DNA from 2 places in the Streptomyces sp. BYX5S genome. Region 2 is predicted to be linked to the other one. Evidence: predicted binding sites of a transcription regulator. Region 2 holds the regulator's gene; the other holds the start of a gene.
The links. Region 2 encodes HspR, which represses chaperone genes until heat shock. Its sites were predicted from a motif close to TTGAGNNNNNNNNNCTCAA; they were not measured.
Positions count from the first base shown of each region.

Region 1 (10,768 bases), 6.7 Mb from region 2:
GACGGTCCAGTCCGGCCCGTTGTCGATGTCGAGGCAGAGCGCGTCGTACGTCTCCGTGGTCGTGCGCAGGTGGGCGACGAGGTCGGCCTCGACGATGTCCGTCCGGGCGTCGGCGAGGGCCTCGGCGGACAGGGTCCGCAGCGGCCCCGTGCGGTGCCAGCCGACGATCGCCGGCTCGCGCTCGACGACGGTGATCCGGCCCCAGCGCGGGTTCGCGGCCGCGTGCGCGAGGGAGAAGCCGACACCGAGACCGCCGATGAGCACCCGCGGCCCCTCCCGGTCGCCGAGAGCGGCGAGCGCCGAGTCGACGAGCCGCCGCTCGGAGCGGCCGTCGGACGTGTCCATCAGGAACGTGCCGTTGGCGATGATCTGGAGCAGATCGCCGTGACGGCGCAGGACCACCTCGCCGAAGGGGCCTTCGCGGCGGTCCAGGACGACGGGAGGATCGGGGTCGAGCTGAGTCGTCATGGCCGCCATTGTGGCCGACGGGCGGGGCGCCGCGCGGGGTTTTCTGTGGCCCACGTCTCACGTGGCGCTGGTCACTCCTCGGCCCGCGTACTTCGCGTTCGTCAGCGGCGCCTCGATCCGCCACCCCACGGACTCGTACAGGAGTCGCCCCTCGGGGGTGCACGCCAGGACGGCGTGGACGGCGCCCTGGGTGCGGGCCGTCTGCTCAAGGGTGCCCATGACCACCCGCCCGAGCCCCTTGCGGCGGTGCCGCTCGGACGTCTCGATCTGGTCGACGACGGCGCTCGCCCCGGTCGGGGCGACCTGGCCGCGTGCGGCGAAGGCGCCCTCGGTGTCGGTGAGCAGGACGCGGGTGACGCCGGCGCGGGTCCAGATGTGCCGGATGTAGCCGTCCGGCGCCGGGGGCACGGGGGTCGGGGCGAGGTCCGTCGACATCAGGAAGTCGTCCGCCCCGTACGGCTCCCACTCCGGGCCGAGCCACGGCAGTACGCGCGCGGGGTCGGCGAAGACCTTCAGGTGGGTGCCGCGCCCGCGCGTCGCCCCGGCCACCTTGCGCACGGTCTCCTCGGTCACCGTCTCGTTGGCGGCACCGACGACATGGCGGCTCACGTGCTCAGGCAGGCCCACGTGAATCGTGTAACCCCAGGGCTCGACGAGCGGGGGAGCGGTCCCGCGCGAGACCACCCAGCCGTCGACCCAGTTCCGTACGAGTTCCTCGCCGCGCATGCCCGTCACGCTCCCCAATGTAAGGGTCATATTTCCCAGGCGCTTATTACATCGCGCGTGTCGTCGCGGCCGGAAGGCGTGATCGCTGACAGCGAACGCCCTTCTCGGAACATCTGAAGGTCGCCAAGCATTGAGTCGACATAGCTCAACTTGACTGCCGAAGGGGAGATCATGGCTTCGACGTCCAACCCGCTCACCCTGCCCGTGCTGCCCCTCGACGACGAGGTCGTACTGCCGGGAATGGTGGTGCCCCTGGACCTGAACGACACCGACGTACGGGCCGCGGTGGAGGCCGCGCAGGCCGCCGCGCGCACTGGAACCAGCAAGCCGAAGGTTCTGCTTGTTCCACGGATCGACGGCACGTACGCGAACACCGGCGTGCTCGGCACCGTCGAGCAGGTCGGACGCCTCGCCGACGGCGACCCCGGCGCGCTGATCCGCGGCGTCGGCCGCGTCCGCATCGGCGCGGGCACCACCGGTCCCGGCGCCGCCCTGTGGGTGGAGGGCCTGACCGTCGAGGAGGAGGTGCCGGACCCGCTGCCCGGCGCCGTGACCGAACTGGTCAAGGAGTACAAGGCGCTCGCCACGAACTGGCTGAAGAAGCGCGGCGCCTGGCAGGTCGTGGACCGCGTCCAGGCCATCGACGACGTCTCCGCGCTCGCCGACAACTCCGGCTACTCGCCGTTCCTCACCACCGCCCAGAAGGTCGAGCTGCTCGAAGCGGCCGACCCGGTGAAGCGCCTGAAGCTCGCCACCCAGCACCTGCGTGACCACCTCGCCGAGCAGGACGTCGCCGAGACCATCGCCAAGGACGTCCAGGAGGGCGTCGACAAGCAGCAGCGCGAGTTCCTGCTGCGCCGCCAGCTCGACGCCGTGCGCAAGGAGCTGCGCGAGCTGAACGGGGAGAAGGACGAGGGCGAGGAGTCCGACGACTACCGCGCCCGCGTCGAGGCCGCCGACCTCCCCGAGAAGGTGCGCGAGGCCGCGCTCAAGGAGGTCGACAAGCTGGAGCGGTCGAGTGACCAGTCGCCCGAGGGCTCCTGGATCCGCACCTGGCTCGACACCGTCCTCGAACTCCCGTGGAACGAGCGGACCCAGGACGAGTACGACATCCAGGGCGCCCAGTCCGTCCTCGACGCCGAGCACGCGGGCCTCGACGACGTGAAGGAGCGCATCACCGAGTACCTCGCCGTGCGCAAGCGCCGCGCGGACCGGGGCCTGGGAGTCGTCGGCGGCCGCCGCGGCGGCGCCGTGCTCGCGCTCGTCGGCCCGCCCGGCGTCGGCAAGACCTCGCTCGGCGAGTCCGTGGCGCACGCGATGGGCCGCAAGTTCGTCCGCGTCGCGCTCGGCGGTGTCCGCGACGAGGCGGAGATCCGCGGCCACCGGCGTACGTACGTGGGCGCGCTGCCCGGCCGTATCGTGCGGGCGATCAAGGAGGCCGGGTCGATGAACCCCGTCGTCCTCCTCGACGAGATCGACAAGGTCGGCTCCGACTTCCGGGGCGACCCGGCGGCGGCGCTCCTCGAAGTGCTCGACCCGGCCCAGAACCACACCTTCCGGGACCACTACCTGGAGGTGGAGCTGGACCTGAGCGATGTGGTCTTCCTGGCGACCGCGAACGTCCTGGAGGCCATCCCGGAGGCCCTGCTCGACCGCATGGAGCTGGTCCGGCTCGACGGCTACACCGAGGACGAGAAGGTCGTCATCGCCCGCGACCACCTGGTGCCGCGCCAGCTGGAGCGTGCCGGGCTCGACGCCGACGAGGTCGTCATCGGTGACGACGCGCTGCGCAGGCTGGCCGGCGAGTACACGCGCGAGGCGGGCGTGCGCAACCTGGAGCGGTCCGTCACACGGGTGCTCCGCAAGGTGGCCGCGCAGCACGAACTGGGCGACCGGGAACTGCCGTTCACCGTCGGCGCGGACGACCTGCGCGGACTCATCGGGCGCCCGCACCACGTGCCCGAGTCGGCGCAGGACCCGGCCGAGCGGCGTACGTCCGTGCCGGGTGTCGCGACGGGGCTCGCGGTCACGGGGGCCGGGGGTGACGTGCTCTTCGTGGAGGCGTCGCTGGCCGACCCGGAGACGGGCGCGGCGGGGCTGACGCTCACCGGCCAGCTGGGCGACGTTATGAAGGAGTCGGCGCAGATCGCCCTGTCCTTCCTGCGCTCGCACGGCGCCGAACTGGAGCTGCCCGTCGCCGACCTCAAGGAGCGCGGCGTGCACATCCACTTCCCGGCGGGCGCCGTTCCCAAGGACGGGCCGAGCGCGGGCGTCACGATGACGACGGCGCTGGCGTCGCTGCTGAGCGGGCGGCTGGTCCGTACGGACGTGGCGATGACCGGTGAGGTGTCGCTGACGGGGCGGGTGCTGCCGATCGGCGGCGTCAAGCAGAAGCTGCTCGCGGCGCACCGGGCGGGCGTCACGACGGTGATCATCCCGAAGCGGAACGAGGCCGACCTGGACGACGTCCCGGCCGAGGTCCTGGAGAAGCTGGACGTGCACCCGGTGAACGATGTGCGCCAGGTGCTGGAGCTGGCGCTGGCTCCCGCGGCCACCGGGGCGGAGGTTCCCGTCGCCGCCTGAGCCGCACCGGCGTCGAGGACGCGGGGCTCCGTCCCGGAGCCCCGCGTCCTCGATCGTCCAGAGGGCTGGACCGGGCTCAGCCGTTGGCGAGCGCCACGACGCGGTCGAGGGCGCCGTTGAACTTGTTGTGGTCGCCGACCGTCGGGCCGGACGAGGTGTACTGCCACATCGTGTAGTAGCCCCAGCCGGCCGGGAGCGTGCCGACGGTGGAGGCGTAGCGGGCGATCCACAGCGGGTTGTTGGCGGCGAAGCCGCTGTAGTTGCCGGTGCACTGGGTCCACCAGCTGGTCGCCGTGTAGATGACGGCGTCACGGCCGGTGCGGGCCTTGTACTGGTTCAGGAAGTCCCGGATCCAGGTCACCATGGCGCTCTGCGTCTTGCCGTAGCAGGCGGCGCCGTACGGGTTCCACTCGATGTCGAGCGCGCCCGGCAGCGTCTTGCCGTCCCTGGACCAGCCGCCTCCGTGGTCCACGAAGTAGTTGGCCTGCGTGGCGCCGCTCGTCGTGTCGGGCGTCGCGAAGTGGTACGCGCCGCGCACCATGCCCACGTTGTACGAGCCGTTGTACTGCTGCGCGAAGTACGGGTTCGTGTAGTACGTGCCTTCGCTGGCCTTGGTGTAGGCCCAGCGCACGCCGCTGTTCCAGAGCGTCGACCACGCCACGTTGCCCTGGTGGCTGGAGACGTCGACGCCCTCGGTCTGGGTCGCGGCGATGGAGTTGGTCGGCGGCAGGGAGCCGACGCCGTCGTGCGCGGCGACCCCCATGCCCATGTACGCCTCGCCGCGGGCCGGTCTGTCGGCGGCGTGGGCCGCGCCCGGCAGGGCGAGGAGGAGGGAGAGCGCCGCGAGCAGGGCGCCGGTGATTCCCAGACGGGAACCGCGTCTGCGACGGTTGAGGACAGGTCTGTGCACGGGCATGAGCGGCCTCCGAGAACGACGTGGGGTGACGTGCGGTGGCGCCGGTGCGCTTGATGGCGTGAACCCTGACGGGTGTGCGTGCCGGGTACGGCAGCGGTAAAACGCTACGCACGTAGACCCCGGGAGGGAAGAGGGGCCGGTGTGTGCCGTTGGTCTACTCCTGCGAAATACTGGGGGAACTGCGGCGACGGCCGTGGTGGGCGAAAACTTTCAGAGAAAATCTGGTCATGGGTACTGACGTGCGCGAGGACGGAAACGACGGGCGGCGGGACGCGGAAGGCGCACCGCGACCCGGCACCGCGCCCTCGCCGGTGGACGGCGAGTTCCTGGCGCTGGAGCGGGAGTTGACCGTCTTCCTGCGCCGGGCCCGCGCCAACTCCGGCGAGATGGCCCGCGAGGTCCACCCCGACCTGGAACCGGCCGCGTACGGGCTCCTGGTGCGCCTCGCCGAGTGCGGGGCGCAGCGGGCCACCGAGCTCGCCGCGTACATCGGCGTCGGCAAGGCCACGATGAGCCGCCAGCTGCGCGCGCTGGAAGAGCTCGGCCTCGTCGGCCGCGAACCGGACCCCGCGGACGGCCGGGCCTGGCTGGTCTCCCTCACGGAGTACGGCAGCGAGCACTTCCGGCGGGTGCGGGACGCGCGGCGTATGCGGTACGTGCGGCAGCTGGACGGGTGGGACCGGCGCGAGGTCGCCGAGCTGGCGCGGCTGCTGCATCAGCTGAACGCCGGGGCCGAGTAGTCCCGCGACGTCGGAGCCCCTCCGGCGATCGGGGAGCGGGGGCCGGGGCGGGGCCCCGGGTCACAGCGCCACGTACGCCAGCGTCGCGTCGTCGTGGACCTTGCCGCGCCGCAGATACGTGCGCGACGCCTCGTCCGCGTCCTCCAGCGCCCGCACCCGCGACACCACCGCCTCCACGCCCTCCTTGCGGACGAGCGCGAACAGGTCCGCCCAGCCGCCCTCGTGGAACGTCTCCACCCACCGGGTCACCCCGTCCGTCATCGCGGCCAGCGCCCGCACCTCGGCCCGGGGGAGCGTGCCGGTCACCGCGCGCCGTGCCACGGACGGGTCCGCGGCGGCGGTGAAGAAACCGCCCTCCTTGTTGCGCACCGTGGCGTCGGCGACCTCGTTGGAGACGAGGTGGGCGCGCGGGACCCGGTCGAGCCGGTCGTCGAGGTGCGCGGTGACCGCCCCGTCCGGGGCCTCGACGAGCAACGCGGAGTCGGAGAGCACCAGATGCTCCACCCGCTCGTCGTCCCAGCGGGCGACGACGACGGTTGCCTGAGGCGTGCGCGGGTGAGAAAGGTCACATGTGTCGCGGTGGGCGTCGGCGGTCCGGGCGATCGCCTCGCCGAGCGTGTCAAGCAGGCTCATATCCCGGCGTGAAACGGACAGTTCGGCCAGTGCCCCGCCGAGGTGCGCGGTGAACCACGGGACCGAGTGCCGGCAGCCGTCGTCGCCGGGCGGGGGAGTGACCCCGTCGAGCACGATGAGTGATCCCCCATGCCCCGTGGCCGGTGCGGCTACCGATACCCAGTCCTCGTTCGGTCGGTCGGGGGTGCCCGGCTCGGTGGTCAGTTCGATGCGCATGCGGTCAGTCTGCATGAGGCGCTCTCACCAGGGCGTGAGGCGCCGCGAGTTGGCGGGTGGCGGCCGGAAGAACCGGGCTGAGCGCCGGGTTTGTGCGGAATGATCGCTTCCGTCGGGGGTGTGGCGGGGCATCTTGCCAAAGGCTGTGGAAGACGTCCAACCCGCGCGCGGTTGACGCAGGGTGATCTCCGCCAGGGAACTTGCTCCCCAACTCCCGCTCGATGTTCACTCCTTCGGGTGGCGGGCGAGGTGATGGGCGCCCCCTGCTCACCGGCACTGGAAGGGTCAGGAGCCAGGCCAGAGGGGCACCAGTGTTGACGCGGCGTCACCCGGGCCCATGGGTAGGACGAGTCAGGAATGCGAGCATCAGTGGGGAACACCTCCGGCGGTAATGGGGCCAGTGGGCTGGGTGTGACGGGTGGTGTCGGCCCGGGGGGACCGGGTGTTTCGGGCTCCGCGGATGCCGTGGCCGCCGCGCCGGGGCCGACGTCGCGGGGCGCTGCCCCGGACCCCGCTGCTCAAGCGCCGCAGGGGCTTGAAGGTGCCGCCGCGCCGGGCTCGACGACGCGGGGCTCCGCTGCTCAAGCGCCGCAGGGGCTCCAGAGTGCTGCGCCCAAGCCTGCCGATACCCCCAACCGTGGGAAGCGCGTGCGCGTGCGGAGTCGGTTGATCGTGGCCGTCGCCGTGGTCGCCGCCGCCGTGATGGGGGCCGGGGCTCCCGTCGTCATCGGGGCCTCCGACCGCGTCGGGGAGTCGCAGACGCTCGTCGACGACGCCCAGCGGACCCAGAAGGCGCTCTCCCTGTCGTACGCGCTCGCGGACGAGCGGGACGAGGTCACCCGGTACATCGCGGCGGGCCGCCCCAAGGGCCAGGGCCTCAGCGAGGAGCGCGGGGCCCGGGTCGACCGGCAGGTCGACGAACTGCGCGTGGACGCGCCCGCCGCCCTGCGCAAGGACCTCGACGAGGTCGCCGCCGTCCGCCGCTCCGCCCTCACCGGCAAGGGTTCCGCCCTGGAGGCGCACACCGCGTACTCCCGCGCCATCCGTGAACTGCACTCCCTCGCCGAGGACCTGGCGGAGCGCATACCGCTGCGCGCGGGCTCCGGAGCGTACGCGCTCGCGGATCTGGACCGCGCCGTGGAACAGGCCTCCGCCGCGCGGGGCCTGCTGCTCGCCGCGCTCGCCGTGCCGCGCACCACGAACAGCCGGATCAACCCGGCCACCGGCCTGAGCGAGAACGTCGTCGGCCAGTCCGACGCCGCCCGCGCCCAGCGCGACGCGCTCAGCGCCGAGGGCCAGCGCGCCCGGGTGCGCGAACAGGCCGCGCTCGACGACTTCCACGACTCGGGCACGACCGCGTCCGTCGGCGCGTACGACTCCACCGTCACCGGCCCCGACGCCACCCGCGCCGAGGCGTACCTGAAGAACCTCGCCGACGCCCCGACGCTGAGCGAGACCGAACTCGGCTACAACACGAAGAACGTCGAGGACGCCCTCACCGCCCGCATCGACCTCATGCGCGGCGCCGAGGCCGCGCTCGGCGACCAGCGGATCAAGCGCCTGGAACAGCTGCGCGACGACGACGTCACGGCCCTGGAGATCCGGATCGCGCTGGTCGGCGCCTGCCTGCTCGTCGCGGTCGGCGTCGCCATGGCGACGGCCCGCTCGCTGACCCACCCGCTCGCCGCGCTGCGCATCGGCTCCGCGCGCGTCGCGGGCGATCCGGCCACCGAGGAACCGGTCAAGTACAAGGGCCGCAACGACGAGTTCGCCCAGGTCGTCGACTCCATCAACGCGCTGCACGCGCACGCCGTCGCGCTGGGCAGCCGCATCGGCACCCTGGAGTCCGACCGCAAGCACCTCGTCGGCGAGCGCCAGCGGATGGCCGACGAGCGGGACCGGCTGCGCGCCGAACTCGCCGACGCCGCCCGCAAGCTGGACCGCGTCAAGCACTCGATACACGGCACGTTCGTCAACCTGGCGCTGCGCACGCTCGGCCTCGTCGAGCGGCAGCTGGGCATCATCGAGGGCCTGGAGGAGCGCGAGCAGGACCCCGACCGGCTCGCCACGCTCTACAAGCTGGACCACTCCGCGACCGTCATGCGGCGGCACAGCGAGAACCTGCTGGTCCTCGCGGGCACCGAGCGCGGTCAGCAGCACACCGGCTCGGTGGCGCTCGTCGACATGGTGCGCGCCGCCGTCTCCGAGATCGAGCGCTACGAGCGGGTGCGCATCGCCGCGCTGCCGCCGCACGCCCACATCGCCGGATTCGCCGCCGACGACATCAGCCACCTCATCGCCGAACTCCTGGAGAACGCGACGTCGTTCTCGCCGCCGGACGCCTCCGTCGAGGTCTCCGGCTGGCTCCTGGAGAGCGGCTCCGTGATGCTCTCCGTGCAGGACGAGGGCATAGGGATGACCGACGACCGGATGCGCGAGCTGAACACGCGTCTGTCCTCGTTCACCGCCGAGGAGGCCCACGACCCGGAGGACGTCGACGGGTTCGGGCTCGGCCTCTACGTCGTCGCCCGCCTCGCGGTGCGGCACGGCGTACGGGTCCGGCTGCGCGAGCAGAAGCAGGGCGGGGTCGCGGCGGTCGCCGTGCTGCCCGCCTCGCTCTTCGCCGCGGCGCCCGCGGCCTCGGTGCCGCCCCCCGTCCTGGTCCCCGGCGCGGCGCCCGCGGTGCGGCTCGCGGGGTCCGAGGCGGAGGCCAACTCCAATGAGCTGTACGGCCGTACGGTGGCGGAGCCGCCGGCCGGCGACCCGCTGATCGAGGCGGCGGAGCACGCCGTGCGCGAGGCGGCCGAGCCCTCGACGGAGGCGCCCGCGGAGACGCCCATGGAATCGACCATGGCGCTCGGCACCCCCGTACCGCCGGAGCCGGAGCTGGAGTCCGAGCCCGAACCGGAGGCCGAGCCGGAGCCCGCGTCCGAACCCGTCGTGGCGCAGGAGTCGTCCGCCCCCGAGGAGGCCCTGGCCCCCCTCGCCCCCGAGGAGACCCCGGCCGCCCCCGCCCCCACGGCCGACCTCCCGCACCAGCGCCCGCCGCACGACGAGCAGGAACAGCCCGCCGCGCACCCCGAGCCCGAGCCCGAGCCCGCCCCCGAGGCCCGGCCCGAGCCGGCCGAGCGCGTCACCGCCAAGGGCCTGCCCAAGCGCACCCCGAAGGTGGCCGCCCCCGCCGCCGCTCCGAAGCCGCGCAGCGGCTCCGTCGACGCGGAGGCGCTGCGCCGCAAGCTGGGCGGGTTCCACCGCGGCGCCACGGAGGGCCGCCGCGACGTGACGGCCGAGCTCGCCGAGAACCCGAGACGTAAAAGAGAAGCCGAGGGGGACACAGCCGAGGAGGCAAGCAGTTGACTGCGCCCACCCCTGCACTCAACGGACTCAAGGGAATGAACGGGAACGGTCTCAGTAACGAGGCACGCAATCTGCACTGGCTCCTGACCGACCTGGTCGAGGAGGTGCCGGCGCTGCAATCCGTCGCGGTCGTCTCGTCCGACGGGCTGCTCCTGCTCTCCTCCGACCCCGGCCGGCACGCGGCCGCCGCGGACGCGGAGCAGAGCAGCGGCCCCAAAGGGTCCAGCGCCGACCTGGCGGCCATCGTCGCCGGGCTCGGCTCGCTGACCATCGGCGCCGCCAAGCTCATGGACGGCGGCGGCATCAAGCAGACGATGGTCGCGATGGACGAGGGCAGCCTCTTCGTCATGTCGATCAGCGACGGCTCGCTGCTGGGCGTGCACGCGTCCGCGGACTGCGACATGGGCGTCGTCGCGTACCACATGGCGCTCTTCGTGGGCCGTGCCGGGCACGTCCTGACGCCCGAACTCCGCAGCGAGCTGCGCCAGTCGATGGAGGCCACCCGATGACCCCCGGCACGCCGAGCAGTGCTCACAGTACGAACGGTGCCAGCAAACTCCCCACGCGTGGCGGGGACCGCAGGCCCGCCCGCGTGCGCCCCTACTCCCTGACGGGCGGCCGTACGCGCTTCGGCCATGTGCTGCTCGTCGAGACGTTCATCGCGAGCACCGCGGCGATCGAGGGGCCCGAGGAGCGGCCGGAGCTCGGCAAGGGCGGGCTCGCCGGCATCATGCCGGAGATGCGGGCCATCGTCGCGCTGTGCCGCCGGATGCGGACCGTCGCGGAGATCGCCGCGCTGCTCAAGATGCCGCTCGGCGTGGTCCGCGTGCTGCTCAGCGACCTCGCCGACCAGGGAAAGATCCGTGTATACGGAACAGGACACGGCCCCGGACAGCCGGACCGGGCGCTCCTCGAAAGGGTGTTGAGTGGACTCCGCCGCCTCTGAACTGCTCGGCGAACTGCCCATAGAAGAAGAGCAGTTGCAGGCCTGGCAGACGGACAGAACCCGGGCCCCCGTCGCCACGAAGATCATCGTGGCGGGCGGCTTCGGCGTCGGCAAGACGACCCTGGTGTCCGCCGTCTCCGAGATCCAGCCCCTCGAGACCGAGGCGCTGATGACCCAGGCGAG
Region 1 covers NZ_CM138829.1:6,917,868-6,928,635, reverse strand. Annotated here, with positions in the region: gene ACYBSK_RS31175 (spermidine synthase family protein) at 1-468, opposite strand, end outside; gene ACYBSK_RS31170 (GNAT family N-acetyltransferase) at 526-1,194, opposite strand; gene lon (endopeptidase La) at 1,366-3,777, shown strand; gene ACYBSK_RS31160 (lysozyme) at 3,854-4,693, opposite strand; gene ACYBSK_RS31155 (MarR family winged helix-turn-helix transcriptional regulator) at 4,933-5,433, shown strand; gene ACYBSK_RS31150 (protein phosphatase 2C domain-containing protein) at 5,494-6,282, opposite strand; gene ACYBSK_RS31145 (sensor histidine kinase) at 6,955-9,639, shown strand; gene ACYBSK_RS31140 (roadblock/LC7 domain-containing protein) at 9,675-10,148, shown strand; gene ACYBSK_RS31135 (DUF742 domain-containing protein) at 10,145-10,585, shown strand; gene ACYBSK_RS31130 (GTP-binding protein) at 10,566-10,768, shown strand, end outside.
Region 1: lon (endopeptidase La) is a predicted target of HspR. The motif match lies at 1,325-1,343, and genes of this name have one in related genera.

Region 2 (10,768 bases):
CAGCTTCGGGGAGAGCGGCTTGCCGGTGTTCCACGCGGGGCACTGCGACTGGCAGCGGCCGCACTCGGTGCAGGTGGAGAAGTCGAGCAGGCCCTTCCAGGAGAAGTGCTCGACCTGGGAGACGCCGTAGACGTCGTCCTCGCCCGGGTCCTCGAAGTCGATCGGCTCGCCCTTGGAGGTCATCGGCAGCAGCGCGCCGAGGGAGACGTCGCCGTCGGCCCGACGCTTGAACCAGATGTTGGGGAAGGCCAGGAAGCGGTGCCAGGCGACACCCATGTCGGTCTTCAGGGCGACCGTGATCATCCAGATGAACGAGGTCGCGATCTTCAGCCCGGCGAAGAAGTAGGTGAGGTTCTGGAGCGTGGAGACGTCCAGGCCCGACAGCGCGTTCACCACGGGGTACGAGATGAAGAAGGACGCCTCGTAGCTGTCGACGTGGTGCTGGGCGCCTTCGAGGGCGTGCAGCATGAAGATGCAGACGCCGACGATGAGGATGACGGCCTCGACGAAGTACGCCTGGCCGAAGTTCGAGCCCGCGAAGCGGGACTTGCGGCCCGGCTTGTTGGGCTTCGACAGCTGGCGGATCACGATGAGCGCCGCGATGCCGAGGACCGTCATCGTGCCGATGAACTCGACGAAGATGTTGTACGGCGCCCACTCGCCGATGATCGGGAGCAGCCAGTCGGCCTGGAACAGCTGGCCGATGGCGTTCACGATCGTCAGCAGCAGCGAGAAGAAGCCGACGGCGACGAACCAGTGCGCGAAGCCGACGATGCCCCACTTGTTCATGCGGGTGTGGCCGAGGAACTCCTTGGCCACGGTGACGGTGCGCTGCACGGGTTCGTCGGTACGCGTCCCGGCGGGGACGTTCTGGCCGAGCCGCATGTGGCGGTAGATCTGCGCGATGGCTCGGACGAACAGAGCCACGCCGACCACGATCAGGGCCAGCGACACGATGATCGCGGCGAGTTGCATTTGGGGGCTCCTCGGGCCTGCGAGGGAAGTCTTCTCGGGACGGGTCGGGACGGATGCTGATTACTAAGCGGTAACTTAGGTCGTCCGTCTGAGACTACCCACTTACCCGTTCGCAATGTAGTCGCCGGGCTGGTGATCTGTGTCGCGCAGGTAGCCCTTACGCGGGCCTGCGCGGGGCGGCCAAGCCGATCGTGTTATTCACCCCATATTTGGACATAGCGGAATAACTTATGGGGATGAGCGCACCGTTGACGACTTCGCCCTCCACCCATCTGATCACCGGAGGTGCCGGCTTCGTCGGCTCGCACCTCACCGACGCGCTGCTCGATCTGGGGCACACCGTCGTCGTCCTCGACGACCTGTCCACGGGCGACCGCGCCAACCTCGCCACCGCCTGGCCCAGCCCGAAGCTCCGCTTCGTACGCGGCTCGGCCCTCGACGACCGCCTCGTCGACGAGCTCGTCAGCCGCTGCGACACGGTGGTCCACCTCGCCGCCGAGCGCGCCAGCCCGGTCGTCGCGGCCGCCCACCGGCACGGCCGCCGCCTGCTCCTCGTCGACTCCGACGGCCCCCACGGCGGCGAGGGCTACAGCGGCACCGACGTGACGCGGGTCCGCCTGCACGACACCGTCGGCCCGCGCCAGTCGCCCGCGCGCGGCGCCCTCGTGCCGCGCCTCGCCGGGCAGGCGGTCGCGGGCCTGCCGCTCACCCTGCACGGCGACGGCACCCGGCGGCTGCGCCTCACGCACGTCACCGACACGGTCGACGCGCTGGTGCGGCTGCTCGCCGAGCCCGCCGCGGCCGGGCGCGCCTTCGACGTCGCCGGGGACCAGGAGACGGCCGTCGCCGACCTCGCCGGCATCGTGGTGGAACGTTCCGGCTCCGCGTCACCGCTCCGCTTCGTCCCGGACGAGGGGGCGGGCGCCCCCGGCGGACCGGCGCCCGACACCCGGCCACTGCGCGAACTCACCGGCTGGCAGCCGGGCCTCGGCCTCACCGACATCGTGGACGCGGCCCTCGTCGACGCGGGCCGCGCGTCCGGCGCCGTTCCCGCCGCGACGGTCGGGGCCTGACATGAGGATCGCGGTCGTCCACGGTTTCGGTGCGCCGGGCGGCGAGGACGAGGCCGTGCTCGACCAGGTCGCCGCCCTCACCCGGGCCGGGCACGAGGTGCGCCTCGTGACGGTCGACCGGCGCGGGAACGGGCCGCTCGCGGCGCTGCGCGCGTTCGGGCCCGACGTGGTGCACGTCCACCACCTGTTCCCCGCCTTCGGGCGCGCCTGGATCGCCGAGTGGACCGGCCCCGTCGTCGCCACCCTGCGCCGCGGCCGCCCCCGCGGCGCCCGGTTCGCCGCGCTCCAGTTCGGGTGGACGGCGCGCGGGGACCTGCGGCAGGACCCGCTGCTGCGCCGGGCCGACCGGCTCGTGGCCCTCTCGGAGACCGGCCGGGACGCGTACGCGCGGGCGGGGCTGCCCAGGGAGCGGCTCGACGTGGTGCCGGACTTCGTGCCCCGGGCCGTGGAGGCGGCGGCCGAGGGCGGCGACGCGTGGGTGTGCGTGGGGCGGCTCGCGCCGGACAAGGGCGTGCTCGGACTGCTGCGCCGCTGGCCCGCCGGTGAGCGCCTCGACGTCGTCGGGACGGGGCCGCTGGAGGGGCGGTGCCGGGCGGCGGCGCCCGCCGGGGTGCGGCTGCGCGGGGCCGTGGGGCGTGGGGAGCTGCGGCGGGAGCTGCCGGGGTACCGGGGGATCGTGCTGCCGGGGCCGGTGGCTCCGCTGGTGTACGCGGAAGCGCTCGCGGCGGGGCTGCCGGTGCTGGCCTTCGAGGGGGCGGCCGGGGCGGTGGTGCCGCGCGCCGTGCGCGCCGAGGGCACCGGGACCGTGACGGCGCCGGACGCGCACCTGCCCGACGCGCTGGATGTCGCGGGCAAGGTCTTCCCGACGCTGCGGGAGCACTGCCGCGCGGTGTACGCGAAACGGTACGGGGAAGCCGTGTGGGTCGAGCGGATCGAGCGGCTGTACGCCTCGCTCGCAGCGTAATTTCGCGTCATCACTCCCGTACTGACTGACAAAAGGCCAGGTCAGAGCCATGCCTTCAGCGGTCTGCCGATAAGGGCAGGATAAAACTTGAGTGGGGCTGACTCAGGTCTGTTGACGCCGAGGGGGGAGGTGTTGCAGTCTTGAGCCAGTTCCACTCAAGTAGGTAGCTGGAGGAATCGAAATGGCACGTGCGGTCGGCATCGACCTGGGCACGACTAACTCCGTCGTCAGCGTTCTGGAGGGCGGTGAGCCCACCGTCATCGCGAACGCCGAGGGCGCCAGGACCACGCCGTCCGTCGTCGCTTTCGCGAAGAACGGCGAGGTGCTGGTCGGCGAGGTCGCCAAGCGCCAGGCGGTCACGAACGTGGACCGGACCATCCGCTCGGTGAAGCGCCACATGGGCACCGACTGGAAGATCGATCTGGACGGGAAGGACTTCAACCCGCAGCAGATCTCGGCGTTCATCCTGCAGAAGCTGAAGCGCGACGCGGAGTCCTACCTCGGCGAGAAGGTCACGGACGCGGTCATCACCGTCCCGGCCTACTTCAACGACTCGGAGCGGCAGGCGACGAAGGAAGCCGGCGAGATCGCCGGCATGAACGTCCTGCGCATCGTCAACGAGCCGACGTCCGCGGCCCTGGCCTACGGCCTGGACAAGGACGACCAGACCATCCTGGTCTTCGACCTCGGTGGCGGCACCTTCGACGTCTCGCTCCTGGAGATCGGCGACGGCGTCGTCGAGGTGAAGGCCACGAACGGCGACAACCAGCTCGGCGGTGACGACTGGGACCAGCGCGTCGTCGACTACCTGGTCAAGCAGTTCAACAACGGCCACGGCGTGGACCTCTCCAAGGACAAGATGGCGCTCCAGCGCCTGCGCGAGGCCGCCGAGAAGGCGAAGATCGAGCTGTCCTCCTCCACGGAGACCACGATCAACCTGCCGTACATCACGGCCTCCGCCGAGGGCCCGCTGCACCTGGACGAGAAGCTCACGCGCGCCCAGTTCCAGCAGCTCACGTCCGACCTTCTGGAGCGCTGCAAGACGCCGTTCCACAACGTCATCAAGGACGCGGGCATCAACCTCTCCGAGATCGACCACGTCGTTCTCGTCGGTGGTTCGACCCGTATGCCCGCCGTCGCCGACCTGGTCAAGGAGCTGACCGGCGGCAACGAGGCCAACAAGGGCGTGAACCCGGACGAGGTCGTCGCCATCGGCGCCGCCCTCCAGGCCGGTGTCCTCAAGGGTGAGGTCAAGGACGTCCTGCTCCTCGACGTGACCCCGCTGTCCCTCGGTATCGAGACCAAGGGCGGCATCATGACCAAGCTGATCGAGCGCAACACGACGATCCCGACGAAGCGCTCGGAGATCTTCACGACGGCCGAGGACAACCAGCCGTCGGTGCAGATCCAGGTCTACCAGGGCGAGCGCGAGATCGCGGCGTACAACAAGAAGCTCGGCATGTTCGAGCTGACCGGTCTGCCGCCGGCCCCGCGCGGTGTCCCGCAGGTCGAGGTCGCCTTCGACATCGACGCCAACGGCATCATGCACGTCACGGCCAAGGACCTCGGCACGGGCAAGGAGCAGAAGATGACCGTCACCGGTGGCTCCTCGCTGCCGAAGGACGAGGTCAACCGGATGCGCGAAGAGGCCGAGAAGTACGCGGACGAGGACCACGCCCGCCGCGAGGCCGCCGAGTCGCGCAACCAGGGCGAGCAGCTCGTCTACCAGACGGAGAAGTTCCTCAAGGACAACGAGGACAAGGTCCCGGGCGAGGTGAAGACCGAGGTCGAGGAGGCCGTCACCGAGCTGAAGGAGAAGCTCAAGGGCGAGGACTCGGCCGAGATCCGCACCGCCACCGAGAAGGTCGCCGCCGTCTCGCAGAAGCTGGGCCAGGCCATGTACGCCGACGCCCAGGCCGCGGGCGCCGAGGCCCCTCAGGGTGACGCCCCGAAGGGCGACGCCAAGGCCGACGACGACGTCGTGGACGCCGAGATCGTCGACGAGGACAAGGACCGCAAGGACGGTGCCGCGTGACGGAGGAGACCCCGGGCTTCGAGGAGAACGAGAAGCCTGACGTCCCCTCCGGCGCCACCTCCGACGACGCCGAGCCGCAGGACGCTCCCTCCGACAAGGAGGGGGCGGCCCCGGCCGGGGACTCAGCTTCCGCATCGGACGTTGCCCTGACGGCGCAGCTGGACCAGGTGCGTACGGCGCTCACCGAGCGCACCGCCGACCTCCAGCGCCTTCAGGCCGAGTACCAGAACTACCGGCGCCGTGTGGAGCGGGACCGCGTCACGGTCAAGGAGGTCGCCGTCGCGAACCTCCTGTCCGAGCTGCTTCCCGTCCTCGACGACGTGGGCCGGGCCCGTGAGCACGGCGAGCTCGTCGGCGGCTTCAAGTCCGTCGCCGAGTCGCTGGAGACGGTCGCCGCGAAGATGGGCCTTCAGCAGTTCGGCAAGGAGGGCGAGCCCTTCGACCCGACCGTGCACGAGGCCCTGATGCACTCCTACGCGCCGGACGTCACGGAGACGACCTGCGTGGCGATCCTCCAGCCGGGCTACCGGATCGGCGAGCGCACCATCCGCCCCGCGCGGGTGGCCGTGGCCGAGCCGCAGCCGGGCGCGCAGGCCGGTTCGTCCGACGAGGCGGCCGACAAGGACGCCGAGAAGGAGAACGGTGGCCCGGAAGAGGGCTGACGTCATACACGTAACAGGAACAGGTGAGGAGGGACGTCGAGGCCGATGAGCACCAAGGACTTCATCGAGAAGGACTACTACAAGGTCCTCGGCGTCCCCAAGGACGCCACCGACGCCGAGATCAAGAAGGCGTACCGCAAGCTCGCCCGCGAGAACCACCCCGACGCCAACAAGGGCAACGACAAGGCGGAGGAGCGCTTCAAGGAGATCTCCGAGGCGAACGACGTCCTCGGCGACCCCAAGAAGCGCAAGGAGTACGACGAGGCGCGCGCCCTGTTCGGCGGCGGCGGGTTCCGGCCCGGCCCCGGCGGCGCGGGCGCGGGCGGCTCGTTCAACTTCGACCTCGGCGACCTCTTCGGAGGCGGCGCCCAGGGCCAGGGCGGACAGGGCGGCTTCGGCGGCGGCATCGGTGACGTGTTCGGCGGTCTGTTCAACCGGGGCGGCGCGGGCGCGGGTACGCGGACGCAGCCGCGCCGGGGCCAGGACATCGAGTCCGAGGTGACGCTCAGCTTCACCGAGGCCGTCGACGGGGCCACGGTCCCGCTGCGGATGTCCTCGCAGGCCCCCTGCAAGGCGTGCTCCGGCACCGGCGACGCGAACGGCACACCGCGCGTGTGCCCGACGTGCGTCGGCACCGGGCAGGTCTCGCGGGGCGGCGGTGGCGGCTTCTCCCTCACCGACCCGTGCGTGGACTGCAAGGGCCGCGGCCTCATCGCCGAGACCCCGTGCGACGCCTGCAAGGGCAGCGGGCGGGCCAAGTCCTCCCGCACCATGCAGGTCCGGATCCCGGCCGGGGTCTCCGACGGCCAGCGCATCCGCCTGCGCGGCAAGGGCGCTCCCGGTGAACGGGGCGGCCCGGCGGGCGACCTGTACGTCGTGGTCCACGTGGACGCGCACCCGGTCTTCGGCCGCAAGGGCGACAACCTCACGGTCACCGTCCCGGTGACGTTCACCGAGGCGTCGCTCGGCGGCGAGGTCAAGGTGCCCACGCTCGGCGGTCCCGCCGTCACCCTGAAGCTGCCCGAGGGCACGCCGAACGGGCGGACGATGCGGGCCCGCGGCAAGGGCGCGGTCCGCAAGGACGGCACGCGCGGGGACCTGTTGGTGACGGTCGAGGTGGCCGTCCCCAAGGACCTTTCGGAAGACGCCCGTTCGGCCCTCGAGTCGTACCGCAAGGCGACTGAGGACACCGACGTGCGGGCAGAACTGTTCAAGGCCGCGAAGGGAGCGTGAGTGTGATGGACGGGCAGCACGGCCGTCGGCGCAGCAACCCGTACGAACTGACCGACGAGACGCCGGTGTACGTCATCTCGGTGGCGGCACAACTGTCCGGCCTGCACCCGCAGACCCTGCGCCAGTACGACCGCCTCGGCCTGGTCTCGCCCGACCGCACGGCCGGGCGCGGCCGGCGCTACTCGGCGCGCGACATCGAACTGCTGCGCACGGTGCAGCAGTTGTCGCAGGCCGAGGGCATCAACCTGGCAGGCATCAAGCGCATCATCGAGCTGGAGAACCAGGTCGCCGCGCTCCAGTCCAGAGTCGCCGAGCTCTCCGCCGCGGTGGAGACCGCCGCCTCCGCCATCCAGCAGCGCGAGGCCGCGGTGCACGCCTCGTACCGCCGGGACCTGGTCCCCTACCAGGAGGTCCAGCAGACCGGCGCGCTGGTGGTGTGGCGCCCGAAGCGCGCGAAGGACTGACACCCGCACACAGGTGAAGGGGCCCGCCGACCATCATGGTCGGCGGGCCCCTTCGCATGTCCCGGTCCACCGCCTCACCGGCCCGTCGACTGCCAGACCGCGACCACCAGAGCGGCGCACGAGGTCAGCGCCGCGAGCGACGGCAGGGGCCAGCGGGAGCGTTCGAGGGCGTCGAGCCGGTCCTCGTGCTCGCCCAGCGTCTTGTCCGTCTGATCGGCGCGCTGGAGCACCAGCGCCAGATTGCCCTGGGTGGCGGCGAAGCCGACGTCCACGGAGCGGCGCAGCCGCTCCAACTCCAGGGCCACATCGACCTGTTCACCCACTCCTCCGTCTCCTCTCATGCGCGGGGCACGCGCAGCTTGTCCCAGCTGGTGCGGCCCGGGATGCCGTCGGCGTCCGCGCCCGAGTAGCCGAGCCGGCGCTGCCAGGCCGCGTACGAGGCCACGTCGGCCGCGGTCCACTCCGGGCCCGGCCCGACCCGGTACCGTCCGCAGCCCTCCGCGACGAGGCGTCTGCCGACGGCCGTGATCAGGGCGCTGCGGCGGCCCGGGACGAAGAAGGCGGCGCCGGGGAAATCCGCGTACGAAGAGGGCTTCGGGGGCTTCGGGGTGGTGCCGAGGCGGGCCTCGACGCGGGTGCGCATGCCGGGCATCGAGAACGACGGGTCGATCTTGCGGCGGGTCCACTCCTTGTGGCCGACGACGCTCGCCGCCGTCCAGCCGTGGGCGCGGCACAGGGCGGCGGAGAGCCGTTCGACGGCGGTGAGTTGGGGCGAGGGGTAGGGGTCCCGGCCGTTGCCGAGGTTCTCGATCTCGAAACCGTAGAAATGGATGTTGCCGTCGACGGAGTCGGGGCCCGGCGGGGAGGGCAGGGCCCGTTCGGCGCGGACGGCCGCGTACACGGCGGCCGAACCGGAACCCGCGTGGTTGGTGCGGCCGTAGCCGACCAGGTGGACGGTGCCGTCCTTCGCGACCAGGCCCGCGCAGAGCGGACCCGGCAGGGCGGCGGTGCCGTCGCGGCACAGGGCGAGGCTGTCGCGGCCCGCGGTGTGGTGCAGCATGACGCCGTTCACCGGGCCCCACGGGCCCTTGTGATCGCGGTTGTGCGTCTGCCAGTCGGCGTGTTCACGAATCCGTACGCCCTCGTCGCGCAGGGCGCGGGCGAAGGCGTACGCGGTCAGGGGTGTGGCCACCGGGCGCTCCTACGGGATCGGGTCGACGCGGATGAAACGCGTGTCGAAGTAGGCGGTGTTCGTGGTGGCGCTGGAGCGGTAGGCGGGGGTCGCCGTGTGGGTCGTGCCGACGGCGAGGCTGCTCACCAGGAACTGTGCGGAGACCGAGGTACGGCTGGTGATCTGGATCGCCGCCGAGCGGTTGTCGTCCGCGGCGAGGACCACCGTGCCGGCGGCGTTGCGGATGTTGGCCGACATGTACGAGGTGCCGCTGGCGGACGACCGGATGTAACTGCCCACGGTGACGATGACCTGGCCGGACGCCGGGACGGTGAACGTCGCCGCCATCGGGTCGCCGCCGGCGTTGGAGAGGGTCTCCACGTACGAGGTCGACGCGGTGTCCCCGTCGTCGACGTTGACCCGGTACACCGGCACCGGGGCGATCGGCACCCACGCGGTGCCGGTGTGGTACATCATCCGGCCGGGCGTGCCGATCCAGGCGACCATGCCGGCGACCGGGGCGGGCAGTTTGGCGTCGCGGGTCGCGGTGTCCGGGAAGCGCATGACGAGGCGGCCGTCCGCGGCGTCGGCGAGCGCCTTGAGATGGGCGGGGAGGTCGGCGGGATCGGTGGCCTGAGGGTAGGGGAGCGAGCTGACGGGGGTGTACTGGATGGTCACGGGGACTCCTCGACGGTGACGGTGAGCAGGGCGTCACCGAGTGGTTGTTGTTCGACGGGCACCGGTTCCTGGTACGAGGCGAGTTCTTCGAGGAGGGCGTCCGGCGGTTCTACGGGGGTGGGGGTGTCGGAGGATTCGGGCACGGTGCACTCCGTGGGTTCGGCGGGATCACGGTGTCGTGGCGCGGCGGACGTCCGACCACGTCGGGTTCGCCGCGCGCATCGCGGCGAGCGTGGCGTACGAGGCGGTCACCGTCGCGTAGGTGCGGGAGAGGTCGGGGGCGGGCGGGAGCGCGGGGGCGTCCGGGGTGAGGCCGGTGTCGGCGGGGACGCCGTTCGCCGCCACGCCGCGCAGGCTCAGCGTCTGCTGGACCCCGCCCCCCGCCGCGGCGGAAGCCGTGATGCCGACGACCCAGGCCAGGGTGTCGAGCGCGGCGCCCGACGTGTCGACGACGCGGACCACGTCGCCGAGCTGGATGCGGGGGTCGTACAGGACCTGGACGTCCTCCAGGACCGGCACGGGGAACTCCCCGGCCGACCGCATCGCCGCCGCCAGCTCCCGTGCGGCGCCGAGGTCCTGGACCCATTCCGACTGGTCCCCGTAGAACTCCTGGCGTCCGTACCACTTCTCGCTGTCGCTGTCGGCGACATAGGAGACGGCCTGCCGTTCCACGGGGTCCCGGTCGGGCCGGATCGGCAGGATCCGGATGGACGGGCCGCCCTTCTGGTCGACCGTGTAGAGGCGGGACGCCGTGCGGTTGGTCAGGCGCAGCACGATCACCCCGTTCTCCCGCCGCACGAGCGCGTCGACGGCGCCCTTGACCGCCGTCGTGCCCGCCGCGTTCTGCGTGGCGACCCGGAACGAGGATCCGGCGGTGGCGACGGAGTCGTCGTCGGTGTCGGGCGGCCCGACATCCAACTCGTCCTCGCCGAACGTGTAGTTGACCGTGAGGGAGCCGCCCGCCGGGATCTCCCGCACCACCGTGTCCGTGATCAGCTCTCCCGCGACCGCCCGGACCGCGCTCCAGTCCGCGGCGGGCTGCACGCAGTAGTTGCGGCAGGCGTCGATCTCCTCGGTGACGGTGAGCGCGGCGATCGAGCGCACCGAGGTCAGCGTCAGGTCCGGGGTGGTCGGCGTGGACGCGAAGCGCGTGAAGTTGCGCCAGCGGAAGCGGCCGCGCTCGTCGAGCTCGGCCGTGGACATGCTCGCCTTGGCGATCTGTCCGATGGCCTCCCACTGGGAACCGGACACCTTGGGGATGGTGCGCAGCGGCAGGATCGCGTCGTCCAGGTCGGCGGTCTTGTCCCACTGGCCGGCCTGGGTGAACTCGGCGACGCTCGGAACGGCGGCGAGGCCGCTCGTGACCTGCACCCCTTCCGTCGCCATCGACGTGATCAGGCGGATCTTGCGCAGCTCGGCCACCGGCTGCGGACCGTTCGCCGCGGTGAACGCGCCGGTGCCGCCGACCCACGTGGTGCCGTCGGGCGCCGTGATCAGCGGGGTGACCTGAGGC
Region 2 covers NZ_CM138829.1:172,683-183,450, forward strand. Annotated here, with positions in the region: gene ACYBSK_RS00760 ((Fe-S)-binding protein) at 1-975, opposite strand, end outside; gene ACYBSK_RS00765 (NAD-dependent epimerase/dehydratase family protein) at 1,212-2,048, shown strand; gene ACYBSK_RS00770 (glycosyltransferase family 4 protein) at 2,050-3,012, shown strand; gene dnaK (molecular chaperone DnaK) at 3,194-5,047, shown strand; gene grpE (nucleotide exchange factor GrpE) at 5,044-5,709, shown strand; gene dnaJ (molecular chaperone DnaJ) at 5,755-6,942, shown strand; gene ACYBSK_RS00790 (heat shock protein transcriptional repressor HspR) at 6,948-7,406, shown strand; gene ACYBSK_RS00795 (hypothetical protein) at 7,481-7,729, opposite strand; gene ACYBSK_RS00800 (peptidoglycan-binding protein) at 7,744-8,598, opposite strand; gene ACYBSK_RS00805 (hypothetical protein) at 8,608-9,255, opposite strand; gene ACYBSK_RS00810 (hypothetical protein) at 9,252-9,398, opposite strand; gene ACYBSK_RS00815 (hypothetical protein) at 9,424-10,768, opposite strand, start outside.